One region of the Azoarcus sp. Soil_N_20 genome, then DNA from elsewhere that is predicted to be linked to it. Evidence: predicted binding sites of a transcription regulator. Region 1 holds the regulator's gene; each other region holds the start of a gene.
What was found. The regulator HrcA, encoded in region 1, represses chaperone genes, less so after heat shock. The targets are predictions, from matches to a motif close to TNTTAGCACTCNNNGNCNNNGAGTGCTAANA.

Region 2: rpoH (RNA polymerase sigma factor RpoH) is a predicted target of HrcA. The motif match lies at 1,732-1,762, and genes of this name have one in related genera.
Region 3: groES (co-chaperone GroES) is a predicted target of HrcA. The motif match lies at 1,684-1,714, and genes of this name have one in related genera.

The regions. Positions count from the first base shown of each region.
Region 1 is NZ_JBDGKX010000001.1:639,935-644,128, reverse strand. It holds gene recN (DNA repair protein RecN) at 1-948, opposite strand, end outside; gene AC3A35_RS03020 (NAD kinase) at 1,010-1,894, opposite strand; gene hrcA (heat-inducible transcriptional repressor HrcA) at 2,020-3,051, shown strand; gene hemH (ferrochelatase) at 3,104-4,194, shown strand, end outside.
Region 2 is NZ_JBDGKX010000016.1:39,670-43,863, forward strand. It holds gene cyoE (heme o synthase) at 1-152, shown strand, start outside; gene AC3A35_RS23345 (SCO family protein) at 175-756, shown strand; gene rpoH (RNA polymerase sigma factor RpoH) at 852-1,706, opposite strand; gene AC3A35_RS23355 (cobyric acid synthase) at 1,939-3,411, shown strand; gene AC3A35_RS23360 (enoyl-CoA hydratase/isomerase family protein) at 3,558-4,194, opposite strand, start outside.
Region 3 is NZ_JBDGKX010000009.1:185,776-189,969, forward strand. It holds gene AC3A35_RS18475 (autotransporter assembly complex protein TamA) at 1-1,613, shown strand, start outside; gene groES (co-chaperone GroES) at 1,799-2,089, shown strand; gene groL (chaperonin GroEL) at 2,143-3,795, shown strand; gene AC3A35_RS18490 (response regulator transcription factor) at 4,135-4,194, shown strand, end outside.

The DNA of each region.
Region 1 (4,194 bases):
GCGATGCTTGCGCGCCACATCCATGACCGCCGAAATCCGGCGCTCGATCTCGGCCAGCCGCTGCGGGTCGAGATCGAGCCGTTCGCGATAACGGCGCAGCGCATGCAGTGCCTCGTCGGCCTGAATCGCCGCCGAGGCGACCAGTTCGCGCACGTCGGCAAGCGCGGGGTCGATGCCGGCCATGTCGGCAATTTGTGCATCGAGCCGGCGCAGAATGGCGGTCACCGCGAAGTCGCCGTCGCCGAGCGCATCCAGGCTCTCGTCGGCACCTGTCATCAGCCCGGCGGCATGCCCCAGGCGGCCGTGCTCGGCATTGAGTTCGGACCACTCATCGGCCGTGAACCCGAGTTCCTGCAGCTCCCTCAACTGCCAGCCGAGCAATTCGCGCTCGCGGGCGGAGGCAGCCGAATCGCGCTCGGCGCTGCGTCGCAGGTCGGCAATGCGCTGCCACTCACGCCAGCACTCGGCCACCGCCGTGGCCAGCGCTCCCGCACCGGCATGGGTGTCGAGCAACTGGCGCTGCGCGTCGGCGCGCAGCAACGCGTGATGGGCGTGCTGGCCATGGATGTCGGCGAGCCAGTCGCCGGCCATACGCAACTGCGCAAGCGTGACCGGTGTGCCGTTGATCCACGCCTTGCTGCGACCACCGCCATCCACCACCCGCCGCAGGATGACGTTGCCCTCGTCAACCGGCAGTTCCTGCTCGGCGAGCCAGGCTCCCAGCGCCGACGCCGGCGGCAGATCGAACTCGGCCGCAATATCGGCCTTGTCGCGCCCGACCCGGACGACGCCACTGTCGGCGCGCACGCCGAGCGCCAGTCCGAGCGCATCGAGGAGGATGGACTTGCCGGCACCGGTCTCGCCGGTCAGGGCGCCGAAACCCGCGCCGAAATCGAGTTCCAGACGGTCGACGATCACAAAATCACGGATGGTCAGGCGGCGCAGCATGGTCTCGGATTCAGGTTGGTCGAACTGTCGCGCACCGATGGCAATGCGCGGGAATGGTGCATCAGATGTGTCGCGGCGCCGCGCTCCAGTGCAACTTCTCGCGCAACATGGCGAAGTAGCTGTAGCCCACCGGATGCAGCAGGCGCAAGCTCAGGGGCGAACGCGTGATTCGTATCCGATCCCCGGCCCGTGCATCGAAGCGGGCCTGCCCGTCGAAATGGACGCGGGCATCGTGCGGCGGCAACAATTCGATCTCGATGCGGCACGAGTCGGGCAGCGTGACCGGGCGCGCGGTCAGGGCATGCGGGCACAGCGGCACCAGCGCGATGCCGCCGACGCTCGGGTGCAGGATCGGACCATTGGCCGACAGCGCGTAGGCAGTGGAGCCGGTCGGCGTCGACACGATCATGCCGTCGGAGCGCTGGGTATAGACGAATTCGCCGTCGATCGACAGATCGAATTCGATCATCCGCCCCAACTCGCCCCGGTTCACCACCACATCGTTGAGCGCGAGCGTCCGGTAAATATGCTGGCCGCCACGCAGGACCTCGGCGTCGAGCATCGAGCGCGACTCCTCGCAGTACTTGCCGTCGAGGATCTCGCCCAGACGCAGCAAGACGTCCTTGCGTGCGATGTCGGTCAGAAAGCCGAGCCGGCCGAGGTTCACGCCGGCCAGCGGCACGGCACGGTCAGCGAGCCGCCGCGCGGTATGGAGCATGGTGCCGTCGCCACCGACGACGACCGCGAGATCCGCCTTTTCGGCGATCTCTTCGTAGGTCGCGACCGGAAAACCCTCGGCGTTGCCGATGGAACTCGCCGTACCCTGTTCGATCACAACTTCCAGACCCCGCTCGCGCAGGAAACGGGCGATCAGCAGCACCGACTCGGCCACATCCGGGCTCTGGTATTTTCCGATCAGGGCAATGTTGGAGAAGCTCAAGGTCATGGCTGCGGATTAAACCACATTCGGATTCCGTCATGCGCGCATGGCCGCACTTCGTGCGCCCACGCAGGCCGGCTTGGCAGCAAGGCACGCAGTTCCCTAGAATCGGGCTATATTCGGTTCCAATCATGAAACAACAGCTCGACACCCGCTCCCAAATCCTGCTCAAGACGCTGATCGAACGCTACATCGCGGAGGGTCAGCCGGTGGGCTCGCGCGCGCTGTCGCGTTATTCGGGGCTGGAGCTTTCGCCGGCGACGGTGCGCAACGTGATGAGCGATCTCGAGGAGATGGGCTTCATCGCCAGTCCGCATACCTCCGCCGGGCGCGTGCCCACGCCGCTCGGATACCGCTTTTTCGTCGACGCCCTGCTCACCGTGCAGCCGATGACGAACACCCGGGTGCAGGAACTCAGGGGGCAGTTCCTCCCCGACCAACCCCAACGCCTGATCAATTCCGCCTCGCACCTGCTGTCGGACCTCACCCAGTTCGCCGGCGTGGTGGTTACGCCGCGCAAGGACACCGTTCGCATTCGCCAGATGGAGTTCATCAGCCTGTCGGAGAACCGCATCCTGCTGATCATCGTCACCTCGGCAGGCGATGTACAGAACCGTATTCTGGTCACCCGTCGCAGCTACACGTCGGCGGAACTGAGTTCGGCGGCGAGCTATCTGAACGAACATTTCGCCGGGCTCGCCTTCGAGGAGATCCGCAAGCGTATCCAGGCCGAGCTCAAGCAGTTGCGCAGCGACATGACCGAACTGATGACCGCCACCGTCGAAGCGGGTTCGGAGGCGGCCGAGGAGTCCTCGGCAAACTATGTCATTTCCGGCGAAACCAACCTGCTCGATATCGAGGATCTGTCGTCGAACATGTCGCGATTGCGCGAGTTGTTCAAGCTCTTCGAGCAGCGCACCGGCTTGATGCAACTGCTCGACCTGTCGAACCGGGCACAGGGCGTTCAGATCTTCATCGGCGACGAGTCGGGGCTGGCACAGCTCGACGGCTGCAGCGTGATCACCGCACCCTACGAGGTCGATGGCCGCATCGTCGGCTCGGTGGGCGTGATCGGCCCGACCCGCATGGCTTACGACCGGGTCATTCCGATCGTAGACATCACCGCCCGCCTGCTGTCGGGCGCACTCTCCGCCAACAACTAGTCGGCACCCCGCGGGGATCGCCGCGCGCGACACACTACTCTGAAGGATCAGCATGGCCCGCTACTGGCCCGAATCGCCCTACACGCATGGAACCCCTGAACGCACTGCGGTGCTGCTGGTCAATCTGGGCACTCCGGCGGCCCCCACCGCCGCGGCACTGCGCCCCTACCTGAAGCAGTTCCTGTCCGACCGGCGGGTGGTCGAGATTCCGCGCCTGGTGTGGTGGCCGATCCTCAATGGCATCATCCTCAACACCCGCCCGGGGAAGTCGGCGGCAAAGTACGCCAGCGTGTGGATGGAAGAAGGTTCGCCACTCAAGGTGCATACCGAACGTCAGGCCAAGCTGCTCGACGGCTACCTGAACGCCGAAGCAAGGACCGATATCGACGTCGCATGGGCCATGCGCTACGGCGCACCGTCCATTCCCGATACGCTGAATGCACTGCGTGCGCGCGGCTGCGCCCGCATCCTGGTGGTGCCGCTCTATCCCCAGTTTGCCGGCAGCACGACCGCGAGCGTGATCGACGAAGTCAGCCACAGCCTGCAGCACTGGCGCAACCTTCCCGAGCTCCGCTATGTGCGCAGCTACGCGGACGAGCCCGGTTACATCGCGGCACTCGCCCAGAGTGTGCGTGACCACTGGATGCAGAACGGCGAGCCCGACCGGCTGGTGATGAGCTTTCACGGCATCCCGCGGCGTACGCTCGAGCTCGGCGATCCCTATCATTGCGAGTGTCACAAGACCGCCCGCCTGGTCGCCGAGTCGCTCGACTTCCCGGCCGAACGCATCCTGATCACCTTCCAGTCCCGGTTCGGCAAGGCGGAGTGGCTCAAGCCCTACACCCAGCCCACGCTCGAAGCATTGGCACGGGAAGGAGTCGGGCGGGTCGACGTCATGTGTCCGGGCTTCGTGTCGGACTGCCTCGAAACCCTCGAGGAGATCGCCATCGAATGCAAGGAGGCCTTCCTGACCCATGGCGGCAAGACCTTCCACTACATCCCCTGCCTCAACGAGCGCCACGACTGGATTGCCGCGCTCACGACCCTTACCCGCCGCCACCTGGGCCACTGGCTGGACCGCCCTGCCGACACCGCCGAGGCCTGCGCCGCGGCACGTCAACGTGCCCTGGGCCTGGGAGCGAA
Region 2 (4,194 bases), on a different contig from region 1:
CAGTGGTGCTGGGAGCGCGCTTCATCCACTACGCCTGGCGGCTGTACCGGGACTACAGCGATGCGCTCGCACGCCGGACTTTCCGCTTCTCCATCCTGTATCTATCATTGCTGTTCGCCGCCTTGCTGGCCGACCACTACCTGCGTTTCTGACCTGGACGAAATTCCCCGCCTGATGCTGCGTTCCCTGCTCCTTGTGGCGGCCGTATTTCTGGCCGCCGCCTGCTCCGACCCCCCGCCGTCGTTTCGTGCCACCGACATCACCGGCGCCGACTATGGCAAGACACTCGCTGTGGACGACCACACCGGCAAGCGGCGCACCCTCGCGGATTTTCACGGCAAGGTAGTGACGATCTTCTTCGGCTACACCCAGTGTCCCGACGTATGCCCGACCAGTCTGTCTACGATGAGCGAAGTGATGCGCCAACTCGGCCCGGACGCGGAGCGGGTGCAGGTGCTGTTCATGACTGTGGATCCGGAGCGTGATACCCCCGCACTGCTGTCGCAGTACGTGCCGTCGTTCGATCCACGTTTTCTCGGCCTCAGTGGCGATCTCGACACGACCGCCGAAGTCGCGAAGGAGTTCCGTGTGTTCTACCGCAAGAGCGGTGACATCGAAGGCGGGAACTACACCATCGATCACTCGGCCGGCACCTATGTGTTCGATCCTGCCGGCAAGTTGCGGCTGTATGTGAAGCACGGCGAAACCGCCGACAGTATCGCGGCGGATATCCGCCAGCTTCTCGCCGGACACTGAGCGCCAGCCGACGTTCCGGCCGACACCAGGCGAACCCCTGACGCAATCAACACCGGCAGCGTTGCCGCTGCCGGTGCCGGGGGGCGTCCGATCGTTCAGGCGGCCACGGCGAGCAGGCCACGCATCTTCTGCATTGCCTTGGCCTCGATCTGGCGGATACGTTCTGCCGACACGCCGTATTCGGCCGCCAGTTCGTGCAGCGTTGCGCTGTCGCCCTCGGTCAGCCAGCGCCGCTGCACGATTGCGCGGCTGCGGTCGTCGAGCGCTCCGAGCGCGTCCCGCAGGCCTTCGTCCTGCAGGCGTGCGGCCTGCGCCTGTTCCAGCACTTCCGAGGGTTCGGCGTGCGGGTCGGGCAGATAGGCGATCGGGGCGAAACGGTCGTCATCGTCGTCGCTACCACCGTCGAGCGGCACTTCTCGACCGCCGAGACGGGTTTCCATCTCCACCACTTCTTCGGGCTTGACCCCGAGCCGGGTCGCGATCGCGCGCACTTCGGACGGGTTCAGCGTGTTGCTGTCCTGCTTCATGCTGCGCAGGTTGAAGAACAGCTTGCGCTGGGCCTTGGTGGTTGCGATCTTGACCAGGCGCCAGTTCCTGACGATATATTCGTGGATCTCGGCCTTGATCCAGTGGATCGCGAACGACACCAGGCGCACGCCGCGCGCCGGATCGAAGCGCTTGACCGCCTTCATCAGGCCGATATTGCCTTCCTGTATAAGGTCGGCATGCGGCAGGCCGTAGCCCAGATAGCCGCGGGCGATGGAAACCACCACGCGCAGATGGGACATCACCAACTCGCGCGCGGCCTCGACATCACCGTCGTCACGCAGCCGGGTGGCCAGATCCACCTCTTCCTGCTCGGTGAGCATGGGCAGCCGATTGACCGACTGGATGTACTGGTCGATGCTGCCGGTGGCGCACGGTACGGGAAACGTTAAAGCTTGAGACATGGATTCAAGTCCTCCTCGAACCGGATATTAGCACTCGCTGCGTGAGAGTGCTAAGGGGTGGAACAGTTCCCGGCGGATTCGATGTGCCCGGGTGGACCCTGCCGCACCGTGGCGCCGGCCGGTATCCTGCGCGCGGCCGCCCGTTGCCGATTTCCCGTTTGCTACAGGGCGAGCGCCGCTTTCCTGCGGATCGGCGATAATCCGGGCCCGATCCAGCAAGGAAATCCGTGCGATGACCCAAGCTTCAGCCCTGATGGTACAGGGCACCACCTCCGATGCCGGCAAGAGCACGCTGGTGGCCGGTCTGGCGCGTGCGCTGGTGCGGCGCGGGCTGCGGGTGGCGCCGTTCAAGCCGCAGAACATGGCGCTCAACTCGGCGGTGACCGCCGATGGCGGCGAGATCGGCCGGGCCCAGGCGCTGCAGGCGGTGGCGGCCCGGGTTGCGCCGCAGACCGACTTCAACCCGGTGTTGCTCAAGCCCTCGTCGGACATCGGTGCCCAGGTCATCATCCATGGACATGCCGTGGCCAACCTGTCGGCACGCGACTATCACAACTACAAGCCGACCGCGATGGCCGCGGTCATGCAGTCGTGGCGGCGCCTGACCGCCGCCTACGAGTGGGTGCTGATCGAGGGTGCGGGCAGCCCGGCCGAGATCAACCTGCGCGACCGCGATATCGCCAACATGGGTTTTGCAGAAGCCGCCGACGTGCCGGTGATCCTGGTCGCCGACATCGACCGCGGCGGCGTGTTCGCTCATCTGGTCGGTACCCTGGACTTGCTGTCGCCCTCGGAGCAGGCTCGGGTCAAGGGTTTTGTGATCAACCGCTTCCGTGGCGACATTGGCTTGCTGCAATCCGGCCTGGACTGGCTGGAGGCGCGCACCGGACGCCCGGTGTTCGGGGTCGTGCCCTATCTGCACGGCCTGTTTCTGGATGCCGAGGATGCGCTCGCGGATACGGCTGCCGATGTCGGCTGCGAGATGCCGGTGCTGCGGGTGATCGCGCCGGTCTACCCGCGGATTTCCAACCACACCGATCTGGATGCCTTGCGATTGCATCCGCAGGTGGATTTCCGCTGGATCGGGCCGGGCGAGGCGATACCGGCGGCCGACCTGATCGTGCTCCCGGGCTCGAAGAGCGTGCAGGCCGATCTCGCCTGGTTGCGAGCGCAGGGCTGGGAGTCCGCGATCCGGCGCCACCTCCGCTATGGCGGCAAGGTGGTCGGGATCTGCGGCGGGTTCCAGATGCTGGGGCAGCGGCTCGGCGACCCGCATGGGGTGGAGGGCAAGCCGGATACCGTGGCGGGGCTGGGCGTGCTCGACATGGAAACGGTGCTCGAGCGTGAAAAACAGCTGCTCAACGTCGAAGGCAGGCTATGTCTTGCGGACGCGCCGGTGGTGCGTGGCTACGAGATTCATATGGGGGTCTCGAGCGGGCCGGCGCTCGCCAGCCCGGCACTCAGGTTTGCCGATAACCGGCCGGATGGTGCCCTGTCGGCAGATGGCCAGGTGCTGGGTAGCTATCTGCACGGCCTGTTCGATACACCGGATGCGCTGACGGCCTTGCTCGCATGGGCGGGGGCCGAAGGCGAAATCGTGCGGGTCGATCTTGCCGTGCGCCGCGAGGCCGATCTCGACCGGCTGGCCGATGCCGTCGAGGCGGCCATCGACATCGATGCCTTGTTGCTTGCGGCGCGCGCGTAGATTCGGTTATCCAAGTCAAGCACCCAGCACGGACGCCACCGTGAAGGGCGGGCTTCAGTCCGCCGCAGGCGGTGATCCGGGTGCCCTGTGCCGGACGCGGGCACCGGCGGCCGGCTGAACGGCCGCACTGGTCTGGCTGAAGCCGATCAGCGCCCCGCGAACCGTGGCTTGCGTTTGGTGAGGAAGGCGTCCAGTCCCTCGCGGTAGTCGTCGGTGGCGAGAAAGTCGAAGGCGCTGCGTCTTTCCGCGTCGGTCAGCGGCGCTCCCGTGATCAGGCGGCGCACCCATTGCTTGTGCCAGCGCGCAACCAGGGGGGCGCCGGCAGCAATGCGCGCCGCTGATGCCTGTGCCTCGTCGATGACGGTCTCGTCATCGGTCACCCGTGTCAGCAAGCCCTTGCCGAGTGCCTCGTGTGCATCGAGGATGCGGCCCTCGAGCAGTATCTCCAGCACCACTGCAGGTCCGACCAATGCCAGCAGCCCGGCCATTTCGCCCGGATACATCGAGAAACCGAGCTTGTTGATCGGGGCGCCGAAGCGCGCCGATGCGCCGGCGATGCGGATGTCGCAGCAGCCGGCGATCTCGAGCCCGCCGCCGATGCACGCGCCCTGAATGGCGGCTACGGTCGGCAGCGGGCAGTCGCGGATGGCGTTCAGCGCGGCGGCAACAAGTTCCTCGTGGTAGTGCACCGCATCGTCCACGGTGGCCCGCACGCTCAGAAACTCCTCGATGTCGCCACCTGCCGCGAAGGCCTGGTCCCCCGCCCCGCGCAGGATGACGCAG
Region 3 (4,194 bases), on a different contig from region 1:
ATGTCCGCATGCTCCGGAGCGGTGCGGACTTTACCATCCCCGAGGCGGGGCCCGACCGTACCGCGCTGGTTCGTCGAACACGGCGCGAGGTGACCGAGCTGCTTGCGACCGAAGGCCATTTCAGTCCCGAGATCCGGCTCGATCGCAGCGACGAGCGCAGCTGGCGCTTGATCGTGGAGCCAGGTCCGCGGGCCCGGATCGTCGACGTCAGTCTCGGCTTCGAGGGCGAACTCGGCGACGATGCGGCCCAGGCCGAGCGGCGTGATGCGCTGCGCCGCGACTGGTCTTTGCCATCCGGTCAGCCTTTTCGACAGGCCGACTGGGATCGAGCCAAGCAGCGCCTGCTCGATGCGGTCAGCGCCCGCCGCTATGCCGCGGCCCGATTGACTGCCACGCGAGCCGAAGTCGATCCCGAGGCCGCCACCGTCCGCTTGTCGGCCACCATCGACAGCGGGCCCACCTTCAGGCTCGGTTCACTGCAGGTGAGCGGCATGCGCAGGCTACCCGAGGATCTGGTCGCCCGTTACAGCACGATCGACGAAGGCGACATTTACGATCGCGAGGCCCTGTTGGCCTTTCAGGGGGCGCTCCAGTCCGCGCCCCAGTTTGCCTCCGTGGTGGTCGACATCGAGCGCGATCCGGCGCTTGCAGGGGCCGTGCCGGTCCGGGTTCAGGTCAGCGAGGCACAGTCGCAGCGCGTCGGCTTCGGTGCCGGCTTGTCGAGCAACACCGGCTATCGCGTCGAGGCGGGGTATCGCCACGTCAATCTTTTCGATCGAGCGTGGGAGTTCTCGTCCGGCCTGCGCCTGGAGCAGCGGCGTCAGGCAATGTACGCAGATCTGTTTTTCCCGCCGGATCGGGCGCAGCGGCGCGACAGCGTCGGTGCCCTGATCGATCACAGCGATCTCGAAGGCTTGAAGATTTCGAGTCAGGCGGTCGGAGTAGGGCGGAGCACCATCCGCGGCGATATCGAAACCAATATCACCCTGCGTCTGCAGCATGAAGCACTGCGTCCCGACGGAGCGGCGTCGAGCAGCCACAACACGCTGACCGCGAACTGGGGCTGGGTGCGGCGCGCCGTGGACGACCTGCTCGATCCGCGCCAGGGCTATGTGCTCGAATTCCAGGTTGGCGGCGGGTCGAGCATTGCCTTGTCGGCCCAGGATTTCGCCCGCTTCTATGGACGCTACCAGCACTATCTTCCGATCGGTCAGACCGACGTGGTGGTGCTGCGCGCCGAAGCCGGGGCGACGCTCGCACCGTCGCGCGATGGCATCCCGCAGGATTTCCTGTTTCGTGCGGGCGGCGCGCAATCCGTTCGCGGCTACGCCTATCAGAGCCTCGGTGTCAGCGAAGGTGAGGCGACCGTCGGCGGACGCTACCTTGCCACCGGGAGTGTGGAGTACGTGCGCTGGTTTCGTCCTGACTGGGGCGCGGCCTTCTTTGTCGACGTCGGTGATGCCGCCGACTCGCGCGCCGAATTCCGCCTGCGTACCGGTTACGGTGTCGGCGCGCGCTGGCGCAGTCCGGCGGGGCCGTTGGCGGTCGACCTGGCGTGGGGCCACGACGATCGGCGGTTGCGTCTGCATTTCGGCGTTGCCGTGGCATTCTGAGCCGCCCGCGAACAGGGCGCACAGCATTTCTTCTTCCACCGCACTTGAAATACCGCAAACCCGCCCCTATTATTAGCACTCGTTGGCAGTGAGTGCTAACAGCCCGGTCCCGGCCGTGGCCACTGCGAATTTTTCCCGGCGGGCGCAGCCCGTCATAGTTGAAACCGAAAGAAGGAGTGTCCTCGATGAAGATTCGTCCCCTGCACGATCGCGTGATCGTCAAGCGTCTGGAAGCCGAACGCAAGACCGCCAGCGGTATCGTGATCCCCGACTCCGCCGGCGAGAAGCCCGATCAGGGTGAAGTACTGGCAGTCGGCAACGGCAAGATCCTGGACGACGGCAAAGTACGTCCGATGGCCGTCAAGGCGGGCGACAAGGTGCTGTTCGGCAAGTACGCCGGCCAGTCCGTCAAGGTGGATGGCGACGAGCTGCTCGTCATGCGTGAAGAAGACATCATGGGCGTGGTCGAAGGCTGAGCCTCCCGCGGGTCCGTGATTCCCTTTTCCAAATAATTCTGGAGTTCTGAACAATGGCTGCTAAAGAAGTAAAGTTTGGCGACGTCGCACGTGAGCGCATGGTCGCCGGTATCAACATCCTGGCAAATGCGGTCAAGGTCACCCTCGGCCCCAAGGGTCGCAACGTCGTGCTCGAGCGCTCGTTCGGCGCCCCGACCGTGACCAAGGACGGTGTCTCCGTCGCGAAGGAAATCGAACTGAAGGACAAGTTCGAGAACATGGGCGCGCAGATGGTCAAGGAAGTCGCTTCCAAGACCTCCGACATCGCCGGCGACGGCACCACCACCGCGACCGTGCTGGCCCAGTCGATCGTGCGCGAAGGCATGAAGTACGTTGCTGCCGGCATGAACCCGATGGATCTGAAGCGCGGCATCGACAAGGCCGTCATCGCCACGGTCGAAGAGCTGAAGAAGATTTCCCGGCCGTGCTCGACCAACAAGGAAATTGCCCAGGTCGGTTCGATCTCCGCCAACTCCGACGCCGACATCGGCGAGATCATCGCCCGCGCCATGGACAAGGTCGGCAAGGAAGGCGTGATCACCGTCGAAGACGGCAAGAGCCTGGCCAACGAACTCGATGTCGTCGAAGGCATGCAGTTCGACCGCGGCTACCTGTCGCCCTACTTCATCAACAACCCGGACAAGCAGGTTGCCATCCTCGACAACCCGTTCGTGCTGCTGTTCGACAAGAAGATCTCCAACATCCGCGACCTGCTGCCGGTGCTCGAGCAAGTCGCCAAGGCCGGCCGCCCGCTGCTGATCGTCGCTGAAGACGTCGATGGCGAAGCGCTCGCCACCCTGGTGGTGAACAACATCCGTGGCATCCTCAAGACCTGCGCCGTGAAGGCGCCGGGCTTTGGTGACCGTCGCAAGGCCATGCTCGAAGATATCGCCATCCTCACCGGTGGCCAGGTCATCGCCGAGGAAGTCGGTCTGACCCTCGAGAAGGCCACCCTGGAAGAACTCGGTCAGGCCAAGCGCATCGAGATCGGCAAGGAGAACACCATCCTCATCGACGGTGCCGGCGACCACGCCCGCATCGAAGCACGGGTCAAGCAGATCCGTGTTCAAATCGAGGAAGCCACGTCCGATTACGACCGCGAGAAGCTGCAGGAGCGTGTCGCCAAGCTGGCCGGCGGCGTCGCCGTGATCAAGGTCGGTGCCGCGACCGAAGTCGAGATGAAGGAAAAGAAGGCGCGCGTTGAAGATGCGCTGCATGCCACCCGCGCTGCGGTCGAAGAAGGCATCGTTCCGGGCGGTGGCGTGGCGCTGTTGCGTGCCCGCGCTGCACTGGGCACCCTCAAGGGTGACAACCACGACCAGGACGCCGGCATCAAGATCGTGCTGCGCGCGATGGAGCAGCCGCTGCGTGAAATCGTGGCCAACGCCGGCGACGAGCCGTCGGTGGTGGTGAACAAGGTCAACGAAGGCCAGGGTAACTACGGCTACAACGCAGCGACCGGCGAGTATGGCGACATGGTCGAGATGGGCGTGCTGGACCCGACCAAGGTGACCCGCACTGCACTGCAGAACGCGGCTTCCGTGGCCGGCCTGATGCTCACCACCGACTGCATGGTCGGCGAACTGGCCGAAGACAAGCCGGCCGGCGGCAGCATGGGCGGCATGGGTGGCATGGGCGGTATGGGTGACATGGGCATGGGCATGTAATGCCTGCCTGACCATACGGTCACGAGCAAACGGCCCCGCTTCGGCGGGGCTTTTTTTTGGGGTGCCCGGCATGGGCGCGCCCGTGCTGCCGACAAGACGCAAAGGCAGCGGTGATGCGCACATGCGGGCGCGCCGCGCAAACGGCTACGCGCCGCGGCGCAGGCGTGGGATAATTGCTGTCTGCGGAAAAGACGGCAGGGAGCATGTGCGCGTCGCGCACAATACTCCCCGGAACGTTTGCGGCATGCACCGCACCCGTTCCCGAAGACCGAGTAAAAGGAGAACAGCGGGTCACAATTTAAGTGCGTCCGCTTACATTGAACTTACATCCGGAACTCTATGCGCATTCTTCTGGCGGAAGACGACCCGGTCATCGCCGACGGGATCTGCAGGGCGCTC